DNA from 3 places in the Streptomyces sp. NPDC002580 genome. Region 2 is predicted to be linked to each of the others. Evidence: riboswitches for the same ligand, from Rfam matches in the RefSeq annotation. Region 2 holds a riboswitch; each other region holds the start of a gene.
What was found. Region 2 has a riboswitch for thiamine pyrophosphate ahead of ACFYW7_RS27770 (purine-cytosine permease family protein). Riboswitches for the same ligand answer to the same signal wherever they lie in the genome.
Positions count from the first base shown of each region.

Region 1: linked by a shared signal. The riboswitch ahead of thiO (glycine oxidase ThiO) and the one ahead of ACFYW7_RS27770 (purine-cytosine permease family protein) in region 2 are both predicted to bind thiamine pyrophosphate.
Region 3: linked by a shared signal. The riboswitch ahead of ACFYW7_RS32540 (thiamine ABC transporter substrate binding subunit) and the one ahead of ACFYW7_RS27770 (purine-cytosine permease family protein) in region 2 are both predicted to bind thiamine pyrophosphate.

Region 1 covers NZ_JBIAQZ010000001.1:1,073,746-1,077,995, reverse strand. Annotated here, with positions in the region: gene thiE (thiamine phosphate synthase) at 1-446, opposite strand, end outside; gene ACFYW7_RS04630 (Rv2175c family DNA-binding protein) at 538-909, opposite strand; gene ACFYW7_RS04625 (NAD(P)/FAD-dependent oxidoreductase) at 973-2,211, opposite strand; gene ACFYW7_RS04620 (hypothetical protein) at 2,244-2,621, opposite strand; TPP riboswitch at 2,674-2,787, shown strand; gene thiO (glycine oxidase ThiO) at 2,785-3,960, shown strand; gene thiS (sulfur carrier protein ThiS) at 3,957-4,157, shown strand; gene ACFYW7_RS04605 (thiazole synthase) at 4,161-4,250, shown strand, end outside.
Region 2 covers NZ_JBIAQZ010000009.1:402,561-406,810, forward strand. Annotated here, with positions in the region: gene gndA (NADP-dependent phosphogluconate dehydrogenase) at 1-35, opposite strand, end outside; gene thiD (bifunctional hydroxymethylpyrimidine kinase/phosphomethylpyrimidine kinase) at 262-1,059, opposite strand; gene ACFYW7_RS27770 (purine-cytosine permease family protein) at 1,158-2,558, opposite strand; TPP riboswitch at 2,549-2,643, opposite strand; gene ACFYW7_RS27775 (alpha/beta fold hydrolase) at 3,075-3,908, shown strand; gene ACFYW7_RS27780 (phospholipase) at 4,145-4,250, shown strand, end outside.
Region 3 covers NZ_JBIAQZ010000012.1:225,402-229,651, forward strand. Annotated here, with positions in the region: gene ACFYW7_RS32530 (hypothetical protein) at 12-821, opposite strand; gene rlmN (23S rRNA (adenine(2503)-C(2))-methyltransferase RlmN) at 1,085-2,191, shown strand; TPP riboswitch at 2,232-2,337, shown strand; gene ACFYW7_RS32540 (thiamine ABC transporter substrate binding subunit) at 2,474-3,505, shown strand; gene ACFYW7_RS32545 (ABC transporter permease) at 3,481-4,250, shown strand, end outside.

The DNA.
Region 1 (4,250 bases), on a different contig from region 2:
GGCTTGGTGGGGGTGGGCCAGCAGGGGCCGGTGCAGAAGTAGTCCACGCCCTCCTGGACCGCCGCGGCGGCGGCCTCGGGTCCGGAGTGCGTGGAGCGGCCGATGATCACCTGGTCCCCGAGGATCGCCCGGGCCGCGGGAACCGGGAGGTCCCCCTGGCCCAGGTGCAGGACGTCGGCCCGGGCGGCGTGGGCCACGTCCGCCCGGTCGTTGACCGCGAGGAGCTTGCCGTGGCGGGCGCAGGCGTCCGCGAGGACCTGGAGGTGTTCCAGTTCCTCGCCCGCCTCCATGCCCTTGTCCCGCAGTTGCACGATGTCGACGCCGCCCGCCAGGACCGCGTCGAGGAACTCGGCGAGGTCGCCCTGACGCCTGCGGGCGTCCGTGCACAGGTAGACGCGGGCGTCGGCGAGCCGGGCCCTCGCGGTGGCGGCGGCGTTCTCAGGCATGCGGGTGTCCCCCCTTGTCGGTGCGCGGGGAGCGCGGCGGGCGGGATGGTCCCGCCCGCCGCGCTCCCCGCGCCGGACGGTCTCGTTCAGGTCAGACGGCGAGCGCCTGGGCGCGGCGCTTCACCTCCGTGCCGCGATTCTCGCTCAGCGCCTGCGCGGGGGTGCCGGGCAGGCTCGGGTCGGGGGTGAAGAGCCACTCGAGGGCCTCTTCGTCGGAGAAGCCGTCGTCCCTCAGGAGCGTCAGGGTGCCGGCCAGGCCCTTGACGACCTTCTGTTCGTCCGCGTCGATGAAGTCGGCGGGGACGTGCAGCGCGCGGTTCTCACCACGGCGTACGGCGATCAGCTGGCCGTCCTTGACCAGCTGCCGGACGCGCGTCACCTCGACGCCGAACTGTTCGGCGATGTCGGGGAGGGTGAGCCAGGCGGGGACGAGAGCATCGATCTTTGCGTCAATCTCGGTCACGGGACAAGCCTGCCATCCCGGACCGACAGTCGGAAGCCGAGGGCGTCCGACCAGGGTGACGGATCAGGCGGTGGCGGCCTTGAGCGGCCTCGACGGGTCCTCGAGAAGCTCCGGATCCATCGGCGCACCCGCCTCGATGAGCCGGCGGCCCTGGGCGAGATCCCTGGGCCGGCCGACCGCCAGGAGGGCGACCAGACGTGTCTCGCGGAGCCAGCACACCGACCAGGAGGCGCCCGAGGGGTCACCGCGCCACACCAGGGAGTCGGCGGGCGCGTGGTGGCCGACGTACTGCACGAAGCGGCCGAACTGCTCGGACCAGAAGTACGGCACCGGGTCGTAGGCGGCGGGCGACTCTCCGATGATGTTCGCGGCGACCGTGCGCGGGCCCTGGAGGGCGTTGTCCCAGTGGTGGACGAGGAGACGGTCCTCGTAGCGTCCCGACGGGAAGGAGGCGCAGTCGCCGACCGCGTACACGTCGGGCAGGGAGGTGCGCAGGTGCTCGTCGGCGACGATCTCGCGGTGGGCGCCGAGCTCGATGCCCGAACCGGCGATCCAGGCGGTCGCGGGCCGCGCCCCGATCCCGACCACGACGGCGCCCGCGGGCAGCCGGGAGCCGTCGTCCAGGACCACCGCGCCGGGCTCGACGCGCTCCACGCGCGCGTGGGTGCGCAGCAAGGCCCCGCTGTCCGCGTACCAGGCGGTCATCGGCGCGGCCACCTCGGCGGGCAGGGCGTCGGCGAGCGGCCGGTCGGCGGCCTCCACGACGGTGACCTCGCACCCCGCCTCACGCGCGGCCGTGGCGAACTCGGCGCCGATCCAGCCCGCGCCGACGACCACGATGTCGTGCTGCCGGGCGAGGACGGGACGCAGCCGGTCGGCGTCGTCCAGGGTGCGCAGGAGATGCACTCCGGGCACGCCCTCCGCGCCGGGCAGCTGGATCGGTTCCGCGCCGGTGGCCACGACCAGGACGTCGTACGGGACGGGCCCGCCCGCCGTGTCCAGCTCGTGGTCCGCGGGGCGCACGCCGAGCGCCTCGCGGCCCAGCCTGAGATCGATGTCCAGGGCCTCGAAGTCGATGTCGAAGGCGGAGCCCTCGGCCTTGCCCAGCAGGACCGCCTTGGACAGCGGCGGCCGGTCGTACGGCTGGTGAGGCTCCGCGCCGATCAGCGTGACGGTGCCCGTGAAGCCCTGCTCGCGCAGGGCGACCGCGGTCTGCACCCCGGCCATGCCCGCGCCCACCACGACGACCCGCCGTGCCGTGGACCCCCGCGCCGGGGACTGTGCCTGCGTCTGCTCGCTCACCTGATCACCTTAGACACCTGACAGTTCATCAGTCAGCGGACGTGCTCAGTGACCTGTTCCACACGGCCGGTCCCGCGCACCTCTTCCACCACGCTCGTCCCTGTGCCCTCCCGCGACTCCCACTCCCAGGTCTCCTCCAGCCGCACCCGGCCGTCGGGCAGTTCCACCACGAGGGACACGCAGTGGCCCGACGCGGTGGTCCCGTCGTGCTTCAGCTGCACGTACCGGAAGTCGAGGCGGTCACCCTCACGGGTACCCACAAGATGGCCGCGGACCACGTCGCCGCCCGCGTAGCCGGCCCAGACCACGCCGTTCTCCTCGCGGTACGCGAACCGGGTGCGGGTCCCCACCTGCCCGGGAGCCTGGTCGGCTACGGGGGCGAGGACGAGGCCGTCGAGCGATCGGGCCATGGGCGGAGGCTCCCTTACTGGGGCGGGCGGCGGCGGGCTAGGCTGGCCAACGTAAAGCACTCGCGGGAGCCCGGACGCACCGGGCTGAGAGGGAGGCTGGAGCGGCCTCCGACCGTACGAACCTGATCCGGATCATGCCGGCGAAGGGAGGGGCTGGACGCCCATGTCGCCTGCACGTTCGTCAGACGTCCTCGTCATCGGGGGCGGAATCATCGGTCTCGTGACGGCCTGGCGGTCCGCGCAGCGCGGGTTCACCACCGCGCTCGTGGACCCCGAGCCGGGTGGCGGGGCCGCGCAGGTGGCGGCCGGGATGCTGGCCGCCGTGACCGAGCTGCACTACGGCGAGGAGACCCTGCTGGGTCTCAACCTCGCCTCCGCGCGCCGCTATCCGGACTTCGCCGCCGAGCTCACCGAGGCGACCGGCCAGGACCTCGGCTACCTCCGGTCCGGCACGCTGGCCGTCGCGCTGGACGCCGACGACCGCGCCCACCTGCGGGAACTGCACGCCCTGCAGATCCGGTCGGGGCTGGAGTCGCAGTGGCTGAGCGGCCGGGAGTGCCGCCGTCTCGAACCGATGCTGGCGCCCGGCGTACGCGGCGGCCTGCGGGTCGACGGCGACCACCAGATCGACCCGCGGCGCCTGGCGGCAGCCCTGGTCACGGCCTGCGAGCGGGCCGGGGTCGTCCTGCACCGGACGTGGGCGCAGCGGCTGACGGTCGTACGGGAGCGGGCCGCCGGGGTCGTCACCACGGACGGCACCGAGCTCGCCGCGGGCCGGGTGGTCCTCGCCGGGGGCAGCCTCAGCGGGCGCCTGGAGGGCGTCCCCGAGGACGTCCTGCCGCCCGTGCGCCCGGTGAAGGGCCAGGTGCTGAGGCTCTCCGTGCCCCAGCGGTGCGCGCCCTTCCTGAACCGCACCGTGCGCGCCGTGGTGCGTGGCAGCCACGTCTATCTGGTGCCGCGCGAGAACGGCGAGCTCGTGGTGGGCGCGACCAGCGAGGAGCTGGGCTGGGACACCACGGTGACGGCGGGAGGTGTCTACGAACTGCTGCGGGACGCCCACGAGTTGGTGCCCGGCATCACCGAACTGCCGCTGGTCGAGACCCGCGCGGGGCTGCGTCCGGGTTCGCCCGACAACGCGCCGCTGCTCGGCCCGACCGCGCTGGACGGACTGCTGCTGGCCACCGGGCACTTCCGCAACGGCGTGCTCCTGACGCCTGTCACCGGCGACGCCATGGCCCACGTCCTGACCACCGGCGAACTCCCCGCCGAGGCCCGCCCCTTCACTCCCCTGCGTTTCGGCGCCGACGCCCTCCCCACTCTCACGGAGCTGCCCGTATGAACATCGTCGTCAACGGGGAGCGGCGGCGGATCGCCGCGGGCACCGCGCTCGACACGCTCGTCGCGACCCTCACCCCCGCGCCGTCCGGAGTGGCCGCCGCCCTGAACGAGACCGTCGTCCCGCGCGCGCAGTGGCCGTCCACCTCCCTCACCGACGGCGACCGCGTGGAAGTCCTCACCGCCGTCCAGGGAGGCTGACCCATGGCCGACGACCCCTTCGTCCTCGGCGGTACGACCTACGGGTCCCGGCTGATCATGGGCACGGGCGGCGCGCCCAGCCTCGACGTCCTG
Region 2 (4,250 bases):
AGCCCTGTGACGCCGATCTGCGCGGTCGCCTTCATGGTGTGCTCCTTGGATCCGGATCTGCCTCCCCGCGTACCTGACGGGCGAGCAGACGACTGTCGCTGTGCCGATCAGTACGCACGGCAGGGGGCGAGGTGTTCACCTCCGGGCGCAGCTCGTGCGGCACTTCCCGCACTCGGCGCCCCGGGCCGGGGCCGGACCCGGACGTTCCGGGCGGGCGGGAACGGACGGAATCGATGGTTCCGTGTCCGGGCGGCCGCGGTCTCAGGCGTTCCGGCGCAGCCGCCATCCGTGGTCGACCGGCCCGATGCCGGCGCCGAGCGCGAAACCGGCCTCGATGGCGGCGGTCACGTACTCCTTGGCCCGCCGCACGGCCTCCGGCACCGGAAGGCCCTCGGCGAGGCCGACGGCGATCGCCGAGGCGAGGGTGCAACCGGTGCCGTGCGTGTGCCGGTTGTCGTGGCGCGGCGCGCGCAGCCAGTGCTCCGCCGTGCCGTCGGTCAGCAGATCGACGGCCTCTCCCGGCAGATGGCCCCCCTTCACCAGCACCCAACGGGGACCGTACGCGAGCAGCAGGCCGGCGGCCCGGCGCATGCCCTCCTCGTCCCGCACCTTCATCCCGGTGAGCTGGGCGACCTCGTCGAGATTCGGGGTGGCCACGGTCGCCCGAGGCAGCAGCCGGGTCCGTACGGCGTCCAGCGCCTCGTCGGCCAGCAGCCGGTGCCCGTGCTTGGAGACGCTCACCGGATCCACGACGACCGGAGCGGTCAGGTCGGACAGCAGCTCGGCGACCGTCGTGACCAGGCCCGGCGAGGAGAGCATCCCGGTCTTCACGGCCTGCACCCCGATGTCGTCGACCACACTGCGGTACTGGGCCCGCACCGCCTCCTCGGACAGCTCCCAAGCACCCTGCACCCCCACGGAGTTCTGCGCGGTCACGGCGGTGAGCACGCTCATCCCGTGGGCGCCCAGCGCCAGCATCGTCTTCAGGTCGGCCTGGATTCCGGCGCCTCCGCCGGAGTCGGATCCGGCGATCGTCAGAACGCGGGGCGGTGTGGTCATGCGAGGTGTTCCTCTCGGGTACGGCTTCGGGCGCGCGGCCCCTCGTCCGACGGAGCGTGGACCGATCCCGGGCAACCCCGTGCGGTCCAGGGCGAGTTCTAGGCGCGGCGGCGCAGCCGCACCGGGGCGTAGAGGCCGAGGGCGACGAGGAACGCCACGTAGTACGAGAGGTCGGCGCCGTGCAGGGCGTCGGCGACCGGACCGACGTACAGGCTCGTGTCCATGAACGGCACGGCGGCGCCGAACGCCGCGACGAAGGCCACCGACGACAGCCACCCGGAGTCGGGTCGGGCGGTCTCGGCGGCGAGGTCGACCGGTGCGCCGCCGCGTTGCCGGCCGCGGGCGATCCAGTCGACGACGACGATCGCGACGAACCCGGGGATCCAATAGCCCACGAACAGCAGCACGTTCTGGAAACGGGCCGTGGTGTCGGCGGCGTGCATCCACAGCACCAGCGGGAAACCGAGCGCGGCGGCCAGCGCGGCGGCCAGCGGACGCGGTATCCGTACGCCCACGGTCTGCAGCGCCAGCGAACCGCTGTAGTCGTTCATCGCGTTGCTGCACACCGCCGCCAGGGCCACGGCCAGCAGCCCGAACGCGCCCGCGGTCCCGCCGCCGAGCAACTCCTCGACCCCCGCCGCCGTCTGGTCGGTCAGCACCGACGCGCCCCACAGTCCGAGGACCTGGACGGCGACGAAGGACACGACGAGGCCGAGCAGGGTGCACCAGAACATCCGGGGGCGGGAGGTGGCCCGCGGCAGGTAGCGGCTGAAGTCGCTGGCGTAGGGCGCCCAGGACAGCGAGAGGCTGAGCGCGATGGTGCTGGTGAGTACGAACGAGCCCACGCGGTCGGCCCCGGTCGCGGCTCCGGTCGTGGCGGGGTGGACGCCGTCCAGCATCCGCCAGGCGATCACCGCGAACGCCACGGCGAGCACGAACGTCATGACGATCTGGAGGCGGTGGATCGCCTCGTAGCCGAGGACGCCGAGGGCCCCCTGGGCCAGCATCATGACCAGCACGCCGACCCAGAACGGCCAGCCGCACAGCCGGGCCAGCGCGTCCCCGCCGAACAGGCCGATCAGCGCGTCCCAGGCGACCGACGACAGCCACTGGAGCATTCCCGGCAGTGCGACCGCCCGGCCGAAAGCGAGGCGTGCGAGGGGGAGTTGGCCGCTCCCGGTGAGGCCGCCCCAGGTGCTGAGGTAGGCGGTCGGCAGCGCGCCGACCACGGTGCCGAGGACGACCGCCGCGAGGGCGGTGGTGAAGTCCAGGCCCAGAGCGATCCCGATGGTGCCGGTGAACACGCCCGTCATCGTCAGGTTCGGGGCGAACCACACCGTGAACAGGCGGCCGGCGCCGCCGTACCGGTTGTCCTCGGGGACCGGCTCGATGCCGTGTCCCTCCACCCGGAGGTCACCGGGTGCGGCGGGCATCCGTCCGTCGAAGACGGCGGGCCGGCTGTCGGCGGGCAGCCCGCCGGAAACATGCGCCAACGGCATGGAGACATCCCTCCGCCAGTATGAACTGGTTCAGGTTCGACGGGTGTGATCTCAGCCCTCGGACGGGGCACCCCGTGTCCGGTACGACGGACACACTAACCGCATCCCCTCGCTCCCGGGTACGCCGGTCCGCTCCTCCACGCGACGAAGACCCGCGCACACGACTCGGTCCAGACCGGCCCGGCCCACCTCACGTCCACCGGCTGCCCACGTCCATCCCCCCGTCCACCGGCTGTCCACGCGTTCCGCCCCGCCCGGGACCCGCGGTCCGGCGGGACGCGGCGCTGCGGGACAAGGCTCGGGCGGACGAACCCGTGGCCGCTCGGACGGAAGCGCGACCGGCGCACCCGGGCAGCACGCGCGGCGGCGCGCGTCCGTCGCGTCCGAGCGGTCACGATCGGGCTTCCCCACAGCGCGGCGAGTGCCGCCGCTCGGTACTGTCGGAAGTGATCGCCGCCCGCTCCCCGCTCCGGGTTTCCCGGACCCCGGGAGCCGGGCTGAAGGAGGCAGGGTGCCGTGACCGTGATCTCCCTGAAGTCCGCGCAGGTGCGGGAAGGGCTCACCCTCCCGTACGCCGAAGCCGGTTACCCCGGTGGCACACCGGTCGTCCTCGTACACGGGCTGGGCGACTCCTGGTGGTCCTTCGAGCCCCTCCTGCGGCGCTTCCCGGCGTCCCTGCACGGCTACGCGCCGACCCAGCGCGGTCACGGCGACGCCGACCGCCCTCCGGAGGGCTACGCTCCCGAGGATTTCGCCGCCGACCTGGTGGCCTTCCTCGACGCGGTCGACATCCCCCGCGCCATCCTGGTCGGAGCGTCCAGCGGCGGCGTCGCGGCCCGGATCGTCGCCGGCAGCCACCCCGACCGCATCGCCGGTCTCGTGCTGCTCGGCGTCCCCGGCACCCTCGCCGACAAACCCGCGGCGAGCGGCCTGCGGAAGGCGCTGGAAGGCCTCTCCGATCCCGTGCCCCGCCCCTTCGTCGAGGACTTCCTGTCCGGCACGGCGGCCCGCCCGATCGCCCGGGGCTTCATCGAGACGATGGTCGAGGAGAGCCTCAAACTCCCCGCGCACGTCTGGAAGGAGACCGCGGCCGGGCTCCTCGACACCGATCTCGCCGCCACGCTCGCGGGCATCCTGGTGCCCACCCTCGTCATCTGGGGCGACCAGGACGAGTACCTGCCCCGCGAGGACCAGCAGGTCATCCTGGACGCCGTCCACGGCGCCGGCTTCCTCGTCTACGAAGGCGCCGGCCACGTCGTCCACTGGGAACAGCCCGAACGCGTGGTCGCCGACATCGCCGCGTTCGCCGCGCGGCTCGCCCACCCCGGCACCCCCGCCGGCCCGGCCTGACGTCTCCGGAAGGCACCGCCCGACCTCGTCCGCGGGGTGAACGGCGGCGCGTCGCGGCCGTGTCGAGGACGGGCCGGCGCAGCTGTTCTCCGCACCCGGTCGCCGCGTCGGAGCGACGGGCGGGGCCGCCCGCGCGGAGCCTCGCCGCCCGCGACCGACCATTGACGCGATCCGTACCGCCGACGCTCGCCCTGTCATGGCATGCTCATGCTCCCCACAGGAAGGGATCACGTGCCATGAGACCGAGCCGACGCTCCCTGCTCGCCGCCACCGCCGTACTGGGCACCGTCCTCGTCGTTCCCGCGCCCGCCGGTGCCGCCGAAGTCCCGCCCGCCGGCGCCT
Region 3 (4,250 bases), on a different contig from region 2:
AAGCGAGGACTTCACCCGCTGGTGGCCAGGTGGAAGAGAGGACGCGGGCGCGGGCCGTAGGGGTAGAGCCATGGGCTCCAGTCACCTTCTTGAAGGTGGGAGATCGCGATGAGCGCGTCGGCGGCGTTCTTGCAGCGTGGGTGGCGTGCCGTGAAGGACGCGATGCGGGGTCGCTGCGTGAGCAGCCAGTCGGCGACGGTTCGCGGGTCGCCGTCGTACCACCACGTGAAATCGAACTCCTCCCACAGGAAATCCGTCCCCCAGCCCAGTGTCAGTCGGACGAGGCCAGCATCCGCGGCGGGGCCGGAGAAGCCGGCGATGTGGTCCAGCCATGGCTCCAGGCCGCCCGTGGCGTGGGCGACGCCTTCCACGAGGTCACGGATGTCCGCCGGGGACCGGCCGCCGGTGAGGGCGAGGGTGAGCAGTGCCCGGAACGCCTGCTCGACCGCGGTGCGCTCGGCGACCGGCCAGCTGATCAGTTCGGCCCCGTACCGGCCGAGACCGCGCAGCTCATGGGACGGGTCGGTGCCAGGGCCTTCCGGGCCCCAGTGACGCAAGGCACGCGGTATGAGGCGGCGCCACAGGACCGGGTACTGGTCCGCGTCCCAGTGATCGACGGCCTTGCCCATGAAGCCTTCGAGGACGTCATCCGGCACATCCCGCGGATCACCGCCGAGGATGCGCAGTTCCGCTTCCGTGAAGCAACGAGTGCACCCCTCCACCGGCCGGTCGAGCTCCGGAGGGGAGGCGAAGATCAGGTCCACCTCGGCGAGGGCGAGCCGCCACATCGTGTACGGGTCGGGGACAGGCTGATCGAGCATGGCGGCTACCTACCGGGACTCCGCACCGTGGGCCGGGCGAAGAGCGTGACGTTACACCGGTTCCCGCCCGGCGGGTACCCGTTTCCCGACGCGGGCGAGGTCAAGATCCGCCTGGCCAGGCCAGGCCAGGCCAGACATGGGCTGCCGGGCCGTCTTTGGGCCGTGAAAGGTTGACCAACGGTGACAGGGGACACCGGAGGGTGACGAGGCGCTCGCCCATCTGACCTGGGCCGGGCCAAACGATCTGCGACACTGGAAGGGTTATGCCGAAGCCCGGAGAACTCACCTTTGTAGCGCCGCGCGGAGCTCAGAAGCCGCCGCGGCACCTTGCCGATCTCACGCCCGCCGAGCGGAAAGAGGCGGTTGCCGCGATCGGCGAGAAGCCGTTTCGTGCCAAGCAGCTCTCTCAGCACTACTTCGCCCGGTACGCGCACGACCCCGACCAGTGGACGGACATCCCGGCCGCCTCGCGCGGCAAGCTCCAGGAGGCGCTGCTTCCCGAGCTGATGACGGTCGTGCGGCATCTGTCGACCGACCAGGAGACCACCCGCAAGACCCTGTGGCGGCTCTTCGACGGCACGCTCGTCGAGTCCGTGCTCATGCGCTACCCGGACCGGGTCACCATGTGCATCAGCTCGCAGGCGGGCTGCGGGATGAACTGCCCGTTCTGCGCCACCGGACAGGCCGGTCTGGACCGGAACCTGTCGACCGGCGAGATCGTGCACCAGATTGTCGACGGCATGCGGGCGCTCCGTGACGGCGAGATCCCCGGCGGCCCGGCGCGGCTGAGCAACATCGTCTTCATGGGCATGGGCGAGCCGCTCGCCAACTACAAGCGGGTGGTCGGTGCGATCCGCGCGCTGACCGACCCCGAGCCGGACGGGCTCGGGCTCTCGCAGCGCGGTATCACGGTGTCGACGGTCGGGCTGGTCCCCGCCATCAACCGGTTCTCCGACGAGGGCTTCAAGTGCCGGCTCGCGATCTCGCTGCACGCGCCGGACGACGAACTGCGCGACACCCTCGTCCCCGTGAACACGCGGTGGAACGTGCGGGAGGTGCTGGACGCCGGATGGGAGTACGCGGCCAAGTCCGGGCGGCGCCTGTCCATCGAGTACGCCCTGATCCGGGACATCAACGACCAGGCGTGGCGTGGTGACCGGCTCGGGCGCATGCTCAAGGGCAAGCCCGTCCATGTCAACCTCATCCCGCTGAACCCGACCCCGGGCTCGAAGTGGACCGCCTCGCGGCCCGAGGACGAGAAGGCGTTCGTCGAGGCGATCGCGGCTCATGGTGTGCCGGTGACCGTCCGGGACACCCGTGGCCAGGAGATCGACGGAGCGTGTGGTCAGCTCGCCGCGACCGAGCGGTAGGCTGAGCCGAGTCAGTAGTTCTTCATAGTCAGACATCTTCATATTCCGACAGGGGAGCGCCACAGCGCTGAGAGTGCGGGACAGCCCGCAGACCCTCTGAACCTCGCCCGGGTCATTCCGGGTAGGAAGTTCGGTCGTTACTCAAGCTGTTGCGCCCTGCCCGGGAACCGTCAGAGGTCCCGGGCAGGGCCGCGTCTCTTCCTGGTCACCCAGGAGGAATCAGTGAGCACCATCATCAAGAACGGGCGGATCGCGGCCCTGGCCGTCCTCGGGCTCGTCGCGATGCCCGTACTGTCCGCGTGCGGCTCGTCCGACGGCGGCGGCTCGGGCGATCCGAAGACGGTCACGCTCGTCAGCCACGACTCGTGGCTCGTGTCGAAGAGCGTGCTCAAGGACTTCGAGAAGCGGTCCGGCTACCAGGTCAGGGTCCTCAAGGACGGCGACGCGGGCCAGGCCGTCAACAAGGCCGTCCTGACCAAGGACAACCCGCAGGGGGACGTCTTCTTCGGCGTCGACAACACCCTGCTCTCCCGCGCGCTCGACAACGGACTGTTCCAGCCGTACACGGCCAAGGACGCGGACAAGGTCCTGCCCGAGTACCGGACCGACCGGGACAAGCACCGGGTCACGCCCATCGACACCGGCGACATCTGCGTCAACTACGACAAGGCCTGGTTCAGCGAGCACGGGCTGACGCCGCCGCGGTCCTTCGACGACCTGGTCAAGCCCGCGTACAAGAATCTCCTCGTCACCGAGAACGCCTCCACGTCCTCGCCCGGCCTCGGCTTCCTGCTCGGCTCCGCCGCGCACTACGGGGACCAGGGCTGGGAGGACTACTGGAAGAAGCTCAAGGCCAACGGGGTGAAGGTGGTGGACGGCTGGGAGCAGGCGTACAACGAGGAGTTCTCGGGGTCCGCCGGCGGCAAGAAGGCCAAGGCCGACCGCCCGCTCGTCGTCTCGTACGCCTCCTCGCCGCCGGCCGAGGTCATCTACGCCGACCCGAAGCCCACCACCGCTCCGACCGGGGTCGCGACGGGCACCTGCTTCCGCCAGGTCGAGTACGCGGGTCTGCTGAGCAACGCCGAGAACGCCAAGGGCGGCAAGGCACTCCTCGACTTCCTGCTCACCAAGGAGTTCCAGGACGACATGCCGCTGAACATGTTCGTCTATCCAGTGCGTGAGGGCGCGCAGGTGCCGCCGGAGTTCACCCGGTACGGTCCGCAGGCAAAGGACCCCGAGACCCTCGCCCCCCAGAAGATCGCCGCCGAACGCGACCAGTGGGTCAAGTCGTGGACCTCGCTCGTACTGAAGTAACCGACCGGCCCGAAGGAGCCGGCGGAGCCGAAGCGGCCGCCGGTCCCGGCGGCGGCCGGCGGAGGGAGCGCGGGCGGAACGTGGCGCGGCTCGGGCTGATGGCCCTGCCCGTCGCGTTCTTCGCGGTGTTCTTCGCCTATCCCGTCGCCGCGATCGTCACACGGGGGCTGCGCGGGGACGACGGCTGGCGGCTGGGCCGGATCACGGAGGTGCTGGCCGACTCCGGCATCCGGCACGTCCTGTGGTTCACCACCTGGCAGGCGCTCGCCTCGACGGCGCTCACCCTGCTGGTCGCGCTCCCCGGCGCGTACGTGTTCGCGCGCTTCGATTTCCGGGGCAAGCAGATCCTCCGGGCCGTGGTCACCGTGCCCTTCGTGCTGCCGACCGTGGTCGTCGGCACGGCGTTCCTCGCGCTGGTCGGCCGGGGCGGGCTGCTCGACGAGCTGTGGGGCGTACGCCTGGACACCACGGTGTGGGCGATCCTGCTCGCCCATGTCTTCTTCAACTACGCGGTCGTCGTACGGACCGTCGGCGGCCTCTGGTCGCAGCTGGACCCGCGCCAGGAGGAGGCCGCGCGCGTGCTCGGCGCCTCGCGCTTCGCGGCCTGGCGCCGGGTGACGCTCCCGGCGCTCGGACCGGCCGTGGCCGCGGCGGCCCTGATGGTCTTCCTCTTCACCTTCACCTCGTTCGGCGTGGTGCAGATCCTCGGCGGCCCCACCTTCTCGACCCTGGAGGTCGAGATCTA